2 regions of the Pseudocolwellia sp. G5-9 genome follow, and region 1 is predicted to be linked to the other one. Evidence: predicted binding sites of a transcription regulator. Region 1 holds the regulator's gene; the other holds the start of a gene.
The links. The regulator FNR, encoded in region 1, switches genes on or off when oxygen is low (the NO sensors DNR and NnrR bind a similar motif). The targets are predictions, from matches to a motif close to TTGATCTAGATCAA.
Positions count from the first base shown of each region.

Region 2: a site for FNR is predicted at 2,503-2,516, ahead of ccmA (cytochrome c biogenesis heme-transporting ATPase CcmA). Genes of this name have one in related genera too.

Region 1 covers NZ_CM147893.1:376,065-383,082, forward strand. Annotated here, with positions in the region: gene ttcA (tRNA 2-thiocytidine(32) synthetase TtcA) at 201-1,118, opposite strand; gene AC0L5Q_RS01580 (hypothetical protein) at 1,254-1,844, opposite strand; gene uspE (universal stress protein UspE) at 2,109-3,038, opposite strand; gene fnr (fumarate/nitrate reduction transcriptional regulator Fnr) at 3,605-4,333, opposite strand; gene AC0L5Q_RS01595 (sulfite exporter TauE/SafE family protein) at 4,393-5,052, opposite strand; gene ccoS (cbb3-type cytochrome oxidase assembly protein CcoS) at 5,052-5,285, opposite strand; gene AC0L5Q_RS01605 (heavy metal translocating P-type ATPase) at 5,294-7,018, opposite strand, start outside.
Region 2 covers NZ_CM147893.1:4,046,626-4,053,643, reverse strand. Annotated here, with positions in the region: gene AC0L5Q_RS17580 (DsbE family thiol:disulfide interchange protein) at 1-172, opposite strand, end outside; gene AC0L5Q_RS17575 (heme lyase CcmF/NrfE family subunit) at 172-2,178, opposite strand; gene ccmA (cytochrome c biogenesis heme-transporting ATPase CcmA) at 2,579-3,232, shown strand; gene ccmB (heme exporter protein CcmB) at 3,288-3,992, shown strand; gene AC0L5Q_RS17560 (heme ABC transporter permease) at 3,994-4,740, shown strand; gene ccmD (heme exporter protein CcmD) at 4,740-5,024, shown strand; gene ccmE (cytochrome c maturation protein CcmE) at 5,008-5,499, shown strand; gene AC0L5Q_RS17545 (TIGR02922 family protein) at 5,567-5,788, opposite strand; gene AC0L5Q_RS17540 (hypothetical protein) at 6,392-6,550, opposite strand; gene rraB (ribonuclease E inhibitor RraB) at 6,572-6,922, opposite strand; gene AC0L5Q_RS17530 (1-acylglycerol-3-phosphate O-acyltransferase) at 6,922-7,018, opposite strand, start outside.

The sequences.
Region 1 (7,018 bases):
TAATAATGGTCGTTCCCTTATAAAAAGCATTATCTTTTATTGCAAGTAAATTTAACGTAGAAGTTAGGAAAAATAGCTGTTAGAGAAGCATTTATCAAGCCGAGTTCAGATGACTTATCATATAAGTTGATGAGGTGCGCTACTATAGTGAAACTATTTTGAGAGACACCTTTAAGATAAATTATTTTGTTATTAATATTTTATGAGATATTGGTAATGTTAATAAACTGGTTTTCATCTATGTTTGTAGATGATACTACTTCATCAGAAAACTCATATGCTTTCCGTTTTTCAGTTCTATCTATGGCAAGGTTTGAAAAGTCGAATAGGTCAGTATCTGCTAATTGGCTTAAACTTACATTTTTGAGTGACTTGAATATATTTTGAACACGTCCGGGTGTTTGCTTATCCCATTCGCTTAGCATGGCTTTAATGTTTTGTCTTTGAAGGTTCTCTTGTGAACCACATAAATTACAAGGAATGATAGGGTAGTGTTGAAAGTTAGAATAATCTAAAATATCTTGCTCTCTGCAGTGAGCTAAAGGCCTAATCACAATATTTCTGCCATCGTCAGAGCGAAGTTTTGGAGGCATAGACTTTAGTTTTGCACCATAAAACATATTGAGAAACATGGTTTCAACAATATCGTCCATATGATGGCCAAGTGCTATTTTAGTGGCTCCTATTTTTTCAGCAAATGAATATAAGGTTCCTCTGCGTAAGCGCGAACATAAACCACAAGTGGTTTTTCCTTCTGATATTTTTTCTTTAACAACAGAATAAGTATCTTTATCAACTATGTAATAAGGAATATTTAACGATTCAAGATATTCAGGAAGAATATGTTCAGGGAAACCCGGCTGCTTTTGATCTAAATTAACTGCAACGATTTCGAAATGAATAGGAGCAGCTTTTTGTAATTTAAGCAGAATATCTAGCATTGAAAAAGAGTCTTTACCTCCCGATAAACACACCATGACTTTATCGCCGTCTTCAATCATATTGTATTCAGCGATCGCCTGACCCACATTGCGTCGTAAGCGTTTTTCTAGCTTAGATAGTTGTATGGCTTGCTCGGATGTTAGTGATACTTCAGGTGTTGTAGGTAAAGCGTTCATATATGTTCTCACGTTAATAGCGAGCGCATTATACCTAAAGGTTTGTTCTTAATAAACTAGGTAAGAGGAGAATTAAAAGAGTCTAGAGTTATATTAATAACTCTAGAGTATTTAGGGAGAAAATTTATTTAATTGTTAGTACGTTACTGCTATCTGACCAATCGATACGCTACCGCCTGACCATGTTGTACGACATTTTAATTCTAAAGTACTGTCAGCTTCATAATTGTTATTAATATTATTTGTACTATAATTTACAAACTGCTCACCTGTTATATTATAGTTTGTAATAGTACTCCAATCAAAACCTTCACCAGTCCCAAATCTAAACCATTTAGGTATTCCTCCATCGTTTACTTTCCGTATACGTGAAATTAGACACCCACCTGGTGCTTGTTGTATACCATTGACTTTGCCATAAACGTTAAGTGAAATATTACCCATATTGGCTGTTAGAGGGACACTACAATTGAAGTATCTAGTGGTTCTTTCAAATTGAGGATCAAAGATAAAGTAACCTTGTTCGGTTGGACCTACAGACTCAGAAGAAATAGTTGATAGGGCATTTAAGGCGCCTTCAGCCGTTTTTAAGTTATTAAATGCAGTTGCATGTTTAACTACATCTTCATTACAGTGAGTTGCACCAGAAAACGTAAGAGTATCAGCTAATGCAGATGTTGAAGATAAAAAGGTAAGGGTACCTAATATAGAGATGAGTTTGTTCATAATAATTTCCTTTTATATAATATTTTTTCCCTAAATACGAAACTAACATTACACAACTTTAATAATAAAATCAATAGATTGATTTGTTAATTGTAGTGTTATATATCGCTAATTGAGTTTTGTTATTGGCGAGGGATCAATTTAATATTACTACAAATAGGAGGACTTGGTTACTAAGCTAGTTAAAGTAGAGTTAAGTTGATTTAGATGTAATAGGTAATAAAGTAACTAAAATAGTAATTAGCTACTTTATTAGTGTTTTTATTACTTAACAAAAGGTGATTCATATCCATCAGGTTTTAACGCGAGTACATCACAGTTCAGTCGATCTATTACGTGTTCAGCGGTATTGCCTATTAATGTGGCTGATAATCCTGTTCTACCTACCGTGCCTAAAATCACTAATTCTGCGTCGATTTGGTTGGCAATTTCTTCGATAACATCTTCAGGTAAACCTTCTTGAACGTAGGTGTTCTCTTTCGCTATCTGGTATTTTTCACAATGTTCTGTCATCGCATCTTGGTGATGTTTTAACATAGTATCGTTGTATTCTACCGCGTTAAATTCAGGTATTTCTATGGTGATGTTAACAGGCGTACCGGGATAAGAATTAACAATGTGCACGTTACCGTTTATTGTTTTTGCTAAGTCGCTCGCTTGTGAGGTGATTTTATGGTTAAGCGAAAGGTGTTCTTCTTCATCACTTCCTACATTTATTGCTGCAAGTATATTGCCGTTTTCAGGCCATAAATGATCTTTAACTAATAACACAGGGCAAGGGCATTTACGTAAAATATGCCAGTCGGTAGGCGTAAATATAACGGATTTTAGTTTGTCGTGTTCGTGAGTACCTTTAATAACAATGTCGTGATTATGATCAAGCACTTCGCTGATCACTGCTTCAAAAGGTCTGTTGTGCCAAACAACTTTGGTGTTGATAGTAAGTGACTCTGTATCGAGTTGTTCGATAATGTTATTAAGCCATTGGTGTCTATCGTCTATAACGGTTTGTCGCATAGATTCACGTTCATCGCTTGATAACATGGTGGTCATTTCGTAAGAAAAATCAAAAATAGATAAGAAGGCTGTGATAGTAGCCTTAGTATGTTGTGCTAGTTCAATACTACGCTTTAACGCTTTTTGGTCGTCTGTCGTAGGATCAATAACCGTTAGTATATTTTGATACTTTTTCATAATATCGTCCCCAATTATTTAGCTCGTATTTATAATACCATGAGTATCAGTATAGTGTATGAACGAGTGTTTTTTAATTGTTTTACATCAAGATATTCTTAATTAATAATATCTTGATGAAGAGGGGAATATGAAATTTAAAATAGATCTTTTACGGAGATTAACAACAGTAATAATAACGTACCTTTTACTACTGTTGTTTATACCCGTTATCATTCAAGATGCAGGTTTCAGTGGGAACTAAAAACAATTTAAGCACAGATTTTACGTTCCAAACAAAATCTAAGGTCTACATCCATGTATGCAAGGCATTAAGTTTACGTCATGGCTATTCTCGGTAACTGCTCCTGCGTTACCCTAATGTCCTACATCCGTGTAGGAACCTGACTAAAGTTAATAACGAAGCATAAATTGTTTTAGACCCATCGAAGAAGCGCTTGAGCAAAATCACTTCATCAACAACGCTTTTCATAAGGGAGTAACCATTATCACAAAGCGTTGCCTTGAATTGATATCGCTCAAGCACTCTGAAATAGCCTCTTGATTGGTAACGGGTATATATCGAATTACAGTGAAGCAACTTCGTTAAGCTTTTCAATATTTTTAATGGTAATCAGTTTGCCACTCACATCGATTAAACCATTTTTATGAAACCTATTCAGTAAGCGGCTAATCGTTTCAACCGTTAAACCAATAAAGTTACCTATATCGCCACGTGTCATGGTTAATCTAAACTCAGACGCAGAAAATCCTCGTTCATGATATCTTTTACTTAACGTACTAATAAAAGTTGCTAATCGTTGCTCTGCATTTTTATGATTAAGTAACATAAGCATTTCATGATCTGAACGAATTTCAGAGCTCATCATTTTTAATATTTGTTTTTTAAGCTTTGGCATAGTGTTAGAAATAGAGTCTAACGTGTCGTATGGAATTTCACATACCATTGATGTTTCCAGTGCTTTAGCAAAACTAGGATGTTCTGAATTGGCAATGGCGTCAAAACCTAATAAATCACCTGCTAGATGAAACCCTGTAATTTGTTCTTCTCCTTGCTCATTAACGGTAAAGGTTTTAAATGTACCAGAACGAATGGCATAAAGAGATTTCATTTCGTCGCCGTCTTGAAAAATTTGCTCACCTTTATGGATAGGCTTTTTACGGTCAATAATATTATCAAGCGTATTAAGTTCTTGCTCGTTTAACGAAAATGGAAGGCATAATTCACTAATACTACAGTTTTGACAATGGATGTGTTGTTTTCCTGAGCAATTGTTGTTTTCCATAATGTCCATACTTAATCAAAGGTTAATTGATTTGGATCATATTCTAACCTTCATCTATATGCAATCGATTAAACGAGCAAGTACAAGGTATAAATACCGTAACCGATAAGGCTTATTGCCATTGTTTTTCTAAATAAGGGGTGGTTAAGTAGCGTTTTTGCTTTGATTAAGCTATACGACATAATAAGCAATGCTGGTAGGGTTCCTAAGCCAAAGCTAGTCATAATTAATGCGCCCGTAGTTACGCTGCCACTAGCTAATGACCATGTTAGCATTGAATAAATTAAACCACAGGGCAACCAGCCCCATAGCGCACCTAAACCTATGGCTTTTTGTGGTGAGTCTACAGGTATTAAACGTTTGGAGTAAGGTGATAAATATTGCCAAATAAATTTACCTAAGCGTTCAACTCTATTTAACCACATAAGCCATTGGCCAATATAAAGTCCTAAAAATATAAGAAATAGAGCGGATATTACGCGTAAACCAGCTAAAGGTACGCCAAGATTTTTAGCCGCGACAGAACCTGTAAAACCAACTATTGCGCCAATTAGGGTATAAGATAATATGCGACCAAAATTATAACTGAAAACTAAAAGTGTTTTTGAGTACGACGAATGTTTAGGTAGAGCAGAGGTTAGCATTGAGGTTATGCCACCACACATTCCTAAGCAATGGCCAGATCCCAAAATGCCTATAATAAAGGCTGAAAAATAATCAATGTTCATTAACTATCTTTTGGTTGATTTGATGCGTTGGTGTTTTTATTCTTTTCTGATATTAATTCTGATGTTGATTTATTTTTATCAGCTGCTTGATCGTCATTTTCGTCAAACAAAATACTTAAACCTTGTTTTTCAAGATCATCAAATTGTTCTGTTTTAACTGCCCAGAAAAAAAGATAAAGGCCAATAGCCGTTAATAGTACCGCGATAGGAATTAATACGTAAATTATGCTCATTGAATATATTAGCCTTTTGTATCTTTTTTGATATTAAGTAAGCGCAGTGAGTTAGTCACAACCAATATGGAACTGGCTGACATACCAATAACTGCGAGGTAAGGCGTAATATAGCCAGCCATTGCTAACGGCAACACTAAGGCATTATAACCAAATGCCCATAAGTAGTTTTGCCAAATAATTTTTTTAGTTTTTTGAGCAATGAGTTTTAACGCAGTAATATTAGTTAAATCACTGTTTAATAATATAATATCTGCGCCGTTTTTCGCAATATCTGTACCACTTCCCATGGCTATGGCTATATGAGCCGCGCTAAATACAGGCGTGTCGTTGACACCATCACCCACCATGGCAACAATATGGTCAACTTGTTTGGCTTTTAATAGCTCAACTTTATTTTTAGCACTTAAATTACTGTGAGCTTGAGATAAATGCAAAACAGACTGTGTTTTATCGCAACCGGCTTTATTGTCGCCTGAAAGCATTAAGGTTGATATTGATTGGTCATGCAAGTTTTTAATTAAGCTAGCGGCGTTATCTCTTACACTGTCTTCTAGGTAAAAGGCAGCGATAAGTTGTTCGCCTGTTACCAATACGCATTGAGCATTATTCACATTAGCTTCTGAATCGGCTAAACGTAGGGTGGGTAATAACCAACTGGGTTTACCTATTTGGTAGGTTTCGTTTTGATAATTACCTGAAACGCCTGAACTGGGTGTTACTTCTATTTGGGTGACATTAAGAGAAAAGTCTCTATGTTTAATAAATGCTTTTGCGATAGGGTGTTCTGAGTGAGATTCTAATCCAGCAGCAATAGCTAATACTTGTTTTTCGCTAAACGCACGATCAAATAATTCCACCTTACTGATAGTAAACTCACCCGTGGTTAACGTGCCTGTTTTATCAAAAGCAAAACAATTAACGTTAGGTAAGGTTTCCATTACGTGGGCTGACTTTATCAAGATACCTTTATTATTTAGTGTAACTGTTGCGCAAGTTAATGCGGTTGGTGTGGCTAACGATAAAGCACAAGGGCAGGTTGCCACTAATACCGAAAGCGTTATCCAAAAGGCTTCTTCAGGTAAGTGTATTTGCCAATAAATAGCCGTTGCTATTGAGGTAAGTAAAATTGTTGCGACAAAATATTGTGCTATTTTGTCTGAAAGCTTGGCTAATTTAGGTTTATGGGCTTGAGACGATTCACTTAAACGTATCATCTGGTTTAAGAATGAATATTGATTTTCTTTTTTTACTTCAACCGTAATATTACCATCGCCGTTAATGGTACCCGCTAAAACATTATCGCCAATATTTTTGTTAACAGGTGTTTGTTCACCAGATAACATCGATTCATTAATTTGGCTAGTACCTGAAATAACCATGCCATCGGCAGGTACAGTTTCACCAGGCTTGATCAATACAAGATCAAACTTCTTTAAATGTTTCGCGGCTATTAATTTTTCTTGTTGAGTTGTGCCTTTATCGTCAGTGATAGAAACAAGCTTGGTTGCGGTCATCGGCATTAGCTTGAGTAAATTAGCCGAAACATGAGAGGCTCGCATTCGCGCTCTAAACTCTAAAAACTTGCCAATAAGTAATAGGAAAGTAAACATGGCGACTGATTCAAAATACACTTCTCCTTGCTGACTAACCGTTGCCCAAGCGCTGGCAGAAAAAGCAAGAGTTATAGCAATAGAAACAGGAACATCCATTGAAAGGCGTTTTATTTTTAA
Region 2 (7,018 bases), 1.1 Mb from region 1:
CATTGGTTTTCAACGTTTTCTCATCGTTAACACCATATAACGAAAATTCAGGAAATTGCTGATTAACCAAAGCAGAAGGCAGTTCAGTCGGATTTAACGACAACCCGCGATATAAAACCACACCCAATACAACAAACAATATAAGAGGAATAAATCGAATTAACTTACCCATTACTCTGCTCCTGCTAAATTTGGTTTTGCACTCTGAATTTCGCTATTTTCTGAGCTCGAAGATTTTGTTTTCACTGTTTTTTTTCTACGATATCGTTTATCTAACATGGTAAGTACGCCACCTACTGCCATGAAAATAGCGCCTAACCAAATCCACCTTACAAAAGGTTTGTAATGTACGCGTACCGCCCAAGCATTATTTGGTAATGGATCACCCAGAGCAACATAAACGTCTCTAAACAAACCGGGATCTATTGCTGCCTCAGTCATTCCCATAGTTTGTACTAAATAAGTACGTCTTTCAGGCTGTAACAAGCTAACAAAGTCACCATTTTTATAAACCTCAATTTGGCCTTGCACCGCCGAGTAATTAGGACCTTTTACGTCTTTAACACCGTTAAATTTAACTTCGTATCCTGAAATAAGTGCACTTTCACCTTGTGACATTTTCACATTGGTTTCGGTTTCATAAGTAGAAACAAGCGTTACACCTACAATAGCGATAGCAATACCTTTATGGGCTAATGTCATACCAATTTGACTTAAGCTGATCCTAGATATTGATAATTTTCCATCTGGGCCTTTCGCTCTGTTGTATAAGTCTTTCAATACCACGAGCTCAACCCAACAGGCTAATGTAATCCCCATAGTGATCCAAGCATTAAACTCACCGGCATATAGGAAAGGAAAAGCTATACCAATAACAATACTAATAATTGATGGAGAAAATAATTGTTTACGTAATTCACCTTTTTTAGCTTTTTTCCATCGAATAAGCGGGCCAATACCCATAACAATAAAGAGTAAACTCATTATTGGAACAAATACCGCATTAAAATAAGGGGGCCCAACAGAAATTTTACCGTAACCTAAGGCATCAACGAGTAATGGGTATAAAGTACCGAGTAACACAGTAACAGCAGCAATAACAAGAATAACGTTACAAATAAGTAATGCTGTTTCTCTTGAATAAAAAGCAAAACGGCTAAAACTTGCAACGTTTGAAGCTCTTATAGCAAATAATGTTAAGGAGCCTCCAACAGCTATAGCTAATAACATGAGGATAAATAATCCACGCCCTGGATCTGCTGCAAACGAATGAACAGAGGTAATAACTCCAGAACGAACGATGAATGTTCCCAGCAAGCTTAAACTAAACGCAAAAATAGCTAATAAAACAGTCCAGTTTCTAAAAGCTCCTCGTTTTTCAGTAACCGCTAACGAATGAATAAGTGCCGTTCCCACTAACCAAGGCATAAATGAAGCGTTTTCAACTGGATCCCAAAACCACCATCCGCCCCAACCGAGTTCGTAATAAGCCCACCAACTACCTAAAGCAATACCACAAGTTAGGAAAACCCATGCTCCAACGGTCCAAGGTCTAGCCCATCGAGCCCAAGCCGCATCTAACTTACCGCACATTAAAGCCGCTACAGCAAAAGCAAAAGACACAGAGAAACCAACGTAGCCTAAATATAATAATGGCGGATGAATAATTAAACCAACGTCTTGTAATAAAGGATTTAAGTCACGCCCTTCTACAGGCACATTAGGCCATAAACGTTCAAATGGATTTGAAGTTAATAAAGTAAATACCGCAAAACCAACCACAACCATGCCTAACACAGCTAAAACGCGTGCAATAAACGCGTCTTCAATACCATCACTAAATTTAGCAACTGCGGCTGTCCAAGCGGCTAAAGAAAAAACCCAAAGCAATAATGAACCTTCATGCCCGCCCCACACCGCACTTATTTTAAAATAATAAGGCAAATGGCTATTTGAATGGCTTGCAATATAAAGTACGGAGAAGTCATCGGTTACAAAGCTATAACCCAAAGTAATAATACTAATAGCAATAAAAGCAAACATACCAAACGTTAGCGGTTTAGCATAAGTTATAAGCTGTTGGTGCTTAGTTGCTATGCCAACTAAAGGCACAATACTTAAACAAATAGCAAAGGCTAAACCAATTATGAGAGCGAAGTGCCCTAACTCAGGTATCATTTATTTCTCCGGATTTATCTTTCTTTCTCGATCTTTGCTGTAAAGTCGAATAAAGGTGGGGCTATTCAATTAATTTTTAATAACATTATTCATTTGAATGCGTATTTTAGAATGTATTTATCATTTTCAGGCACAAAAAGTGTAATAAGTTATGACAAATAGCCCATGCAATATATTATTTTTGAGTTTTTTTAAACCTAAAAATTGGCGTTATTCTAGCATCAACCCATATTATTAATCATTAAAGTTAGTGTGAATCTTCAATATTATTTCGAACTGTTGAATTACATGCCGATATAGTATGATAATGCGCATAAATCGAAGTTGTTCTATATCAATTTTAAAGTATAAACATTAGGTTATACTCGCTTCGTATAACGTTTTTTATTTGGATTTTTTCTTGCAAACAACTCATAAAACCACTTCAACTCCTTTGTTATCAGCCAAAATGCTGACATGCATTAGAGAGGATCGTATTTTATTTGAAGCGTTAAATATAAACGCTTATTCAGGTGATATTATTCAAGTTGAAGGCCCTAACGGAGCAGGAAAAACTAGCTTATTACGTATCTTATCGGGTTTATCTGTACCGTATGATGGTACTGTTTATTTTAATGAAAAAGACATTCAAAAAGTTCGTGAAGATTATCATCAAAACTTACTTTATCTAGGTCACCTTCCCGGTGTAAAAGGCGAAATGACGGCTCAAGAAAACCTAGCATTTAATCTGGCATTACAAGGTTTAAACCCTAACTTGGCAGAAGACACATTAAAAGACGTTAACTTATTAGGTTTTGAAGATTCTTTAGCTTCGCACCTAAGTGCAGGACAACATAGGCGTATTGCTCTAGCTCAATTATGGCAAACGAAAGCACCTATATGGATTTTAGATGAACCTTTTACCGCTATAGATAAAATTGGCGTAAAAGCATTAGAGTCACTATTTTTAACTCATGTTAATAAGGGAGGCTGTATTATTTTAACGACACATCAAGATTTAGCATTACCTAAAGAACGAGTAAAAAAACTCACGCTAGAATATCGTTTCTTCTAATGTTGTTTTTTATAATACATAGAACTGAGCAATGGCCCAATTAATGGCACAATCAATGGTAAATAACACTCAACATTTAAATAGCTTATCTTATCGTTCAGCGTTTATGCTGGTATTAAAACGAGATCTCACGATAGCGTTTAGACATAAAGACGACATTTTAAATCCTATCTTGTTTTTTGTTATTGTTATTACGCTTTTCCCTCTTGGAATTGGTCCTGAAATAAATACATTATCGCGTATAGCTCCTGGTATTATTTGGGTTGCAGCATTGTTATCAACACTTTTGTCATTAGATCGATTGTTTAAATCTGATTACAATGACGGTTCGTTAGAGCAAATGTTATTAAGCCCACACCCTATTTTTGTTTTAGTGTTAGCTAAAATTACCGCACATTGGTTATTAACCGGTTTACCTCTTATTTTTATTGCGCCTTTACTCGCCGTACTTTTACACCTAAACGAACACAGTTATGGTGCTTTAATGCTCACGCTTTTATTAGGCACACCGGTATTAAGTTTGATTGGCGCGATAGGCGTTGCGCTAACGGTAGGCATTAAAAAAGGTGGCGTGTTGTTAAGTTTATTAATCTTGCCTTTATATATTCCAGTATTAATTTTTGCAACGAGTGCAATTGATAGCGCGTCGATGAACTTACCTTTTACAGGGCAACTTGCTATAATTGCCGCGCTATTTTTTAGTACCCTTACCTTGGCACCATTTGCCGTATCATCAGCTTTAAAAGTGAGTACAAACTAACATGTGGAAATGGCTACACCCTTACGCAAACCCTGAAACCACTTACCACCTAACGGGTAGGTTAATTCCGTGGTTTAGCTATTTAACAATTGCCTTGCTTACTGTTGGTTTAATTTGGGCTTTGCTTTTTTCACCTGCAGATTATCAACAAGGTGATAGTTTCAGAATTTTCTATATTCATGTCCCCACCGCAACATTATCCATGGGAATATATGTTGGGATGGCCATTGCAGCATTATGCAGTATTGTTTGGCAGTTAAGGCTTGCTGATGCCTCTGCTGCTGCTTTAGCACCGATTGGCGCTGTGTTTACTTTTGTGTCTTTAGTTACTGGTGCGGCGTGGGGGAAACCTATGTGGGGTACTTGGTGGATTTGGGATGCTAGACTAACCTCTCAACTCATTTTATTATTTTTGTTTTTAGGTGTAATAGCACTTCATAACGCTTTTGAGGATAAAGGGTTAGCAGGTAAAGCCGCTGGCATATTAACCTTGGTAGGCGTTATCAATATTCCAATCATAAAGTACTCTGTTGAATGGTGGAATACATTACACCAAGGTGCAACAGTCAGTAAAATGGGCAAACCTTCTATGACAATAGATATGCTATGGCCATTTATATTTTGTTATATGGGCTTTATTTTTCTCATTATAGTGATAACGTGTATCCGCTTTAGAAGTGAGATTTTATCAAGAAACAGTATGCGCCCTTGGGTAAAAGAATTAGTACTCGCTGAAGGAGGTAAATAATGCAGTTTGAAAGTATTAGCGCCTTTTTTGATATGGGCGGTTACGGCTTTTACGTTTGGCTTTCATATGGTGTTGCCGCGTTAGCTATTTTATTACTTATTGTGTTTAGCAAACAAAAGCACCAACAAACTGTTCAGCATATTGCTCAACGTTATCTAAGAGAAATTAAGCGTAAAGAAGCAGCTAAATTGCAACAAAGCGCCCAAGAAAAAACTCAAAAAAATAAGCAAGAATCCCTATCCCCTTTAGCTGTATCCGAGGAAGAAAATGAATCCACGCCGTAAAAAACGTTTAACTATTGTCACTTCTATCCTAATAGGTTTAGGCGTTGTTTCAGGACTCGTGTTATATGCATTAAGTCAAAACATTGATCTGTTTTACAAACCTTCAGAAATTTATAATGGTAAAGAAGGTTCTGGTATCAAAGCGATCGATGGACAACGTTTAAGAATTGGTGGGTTAGTCGTACCTGGTAGCGTTAAAAGAGATGAGAATAGTTTAAAAATAGCGTTTAAATTAGCAGACATGAAAATGCCTATTACTTTTGATGAAAATGAACCTATGGTTACTGTAAAGTATGATGGAATATTGCCTGATCTATTCAGAGAAGGACAAGGTATTGTCGCAAATGGTGTATTGAATACTGATAGTTATGTCATTGAAGCCACAGAGGTGTTAGCTAAACATGATGAAAATTATATGCCTAAAGAACTAGAAGCTGACTCAACTACACCTCACACTGAATCTAAAGGTTATTAACCACTAAAAAAGGTAACTGTTATGGTTATATATTTACCATCACAATTACCTTTCATATTTTTAAAGATTAGGCGGTGTATTTTACTGACAAAATACGTTCACCTACTTTATTTAAAATCTCTATTTCACCATCACATACAGCAATAATAGATTTATTCTCTTTAAAGTTATTTGGAATAATAACCCTACCATTCATGTTTTCTTCAAAGGTTTTAACGTCATGTTTTAGCTCAAGCGATCCTTCAGTATAATATATTACAGTAACTTTTCGTTGAGATGGATGTGTCATTATTGTTCCTAATCTACTTAGCTGAATGAGTTACTTTTCAGCTATACAACTAATAAATATCTAGGCGAACATCCTTTTAGGTTATTTTAATTATAGACAAGTCTATAGTTTTGGATACATAGGCAGTTAAAAATTTGAACTTATAGTTAACTATTTTAATAAAAATTACTAGCAATAAATTGCATACAATTTAAAAATAAATAAAAAGCTATAAGACAATAACTTGAGGTTATTGGTTAAAAAAGATAAGAAGTGAAATTCAGGAATTTACGAAGCTCCATGAGTAATACCAATCGCAATAACCAATTGATCATTTGTACTCGTTTAAATGGTCAATTCATTAATGCGTTTGGTATAAAAATTAATTATTCAGTAAAATGAATATTGATAGTAGGGGTAACATAGAAGTTGATTGATGAGCTGTAATTAATAACTAAAAAGGAGCGAAATATCAGCTCCTTTATTTCTTAAAAAATGTATGCAAATCCCAGTAATAAAATCACTACTTTATACGACGAAAAATTCGTCCCATAGCAAATATTTATTTCAGCGCTTCATCAAGGGGCATGAAACGCAGTAGTGAGACTAATATTAATCTAAAATTTAAGAATCAGGATCCATTCCCTGTTTTATTTTTTCTATTCTCTCAATATGCTTATGATGTGCTTTAAAAGCAGAAAGACTAAACGCACCTACAATTGCAATAATTGGAATTAAAAGCGATAAAATCGCAGGGTCTATAATATTATTAATCCAATCCATCGAATAACTCCTTGGTATATTCTATTCTTCGAAATATGTACCCCAACCATCATAGTCCACTTTACACTGCTTAGCTAACTGATACATAATTTTAGTCTCATCTGAAATGATATCTACCTCAAGAGGTTGTTCTGTAATAATATCAAAGGCAAATACCTTTTCACCACTGTCAGTTTCTGCTTCTTCAGGCTCTTCTACATCATACCCTTTCTTAAAAGCTGTTACCGCTGCAGCTTCTAACAACTCAAAATTTGCACTAGAAAAATGATGTTCAATAGTATGATCTACGTCTTCATTTGTTTCGTCTGCAATAAGATCTGCAATTAAGTTTTCAGTATGGGTTAACCATTGTTGTAATTCATCTTCAATCATTATTTAGTCTCATTGCTATAACTGTGTTGTACTTCTTCGTTCAGTTCATTAAATTTTTCAGTGATCATTAGCTGGGCTTTTTGAGTTACAGATTTG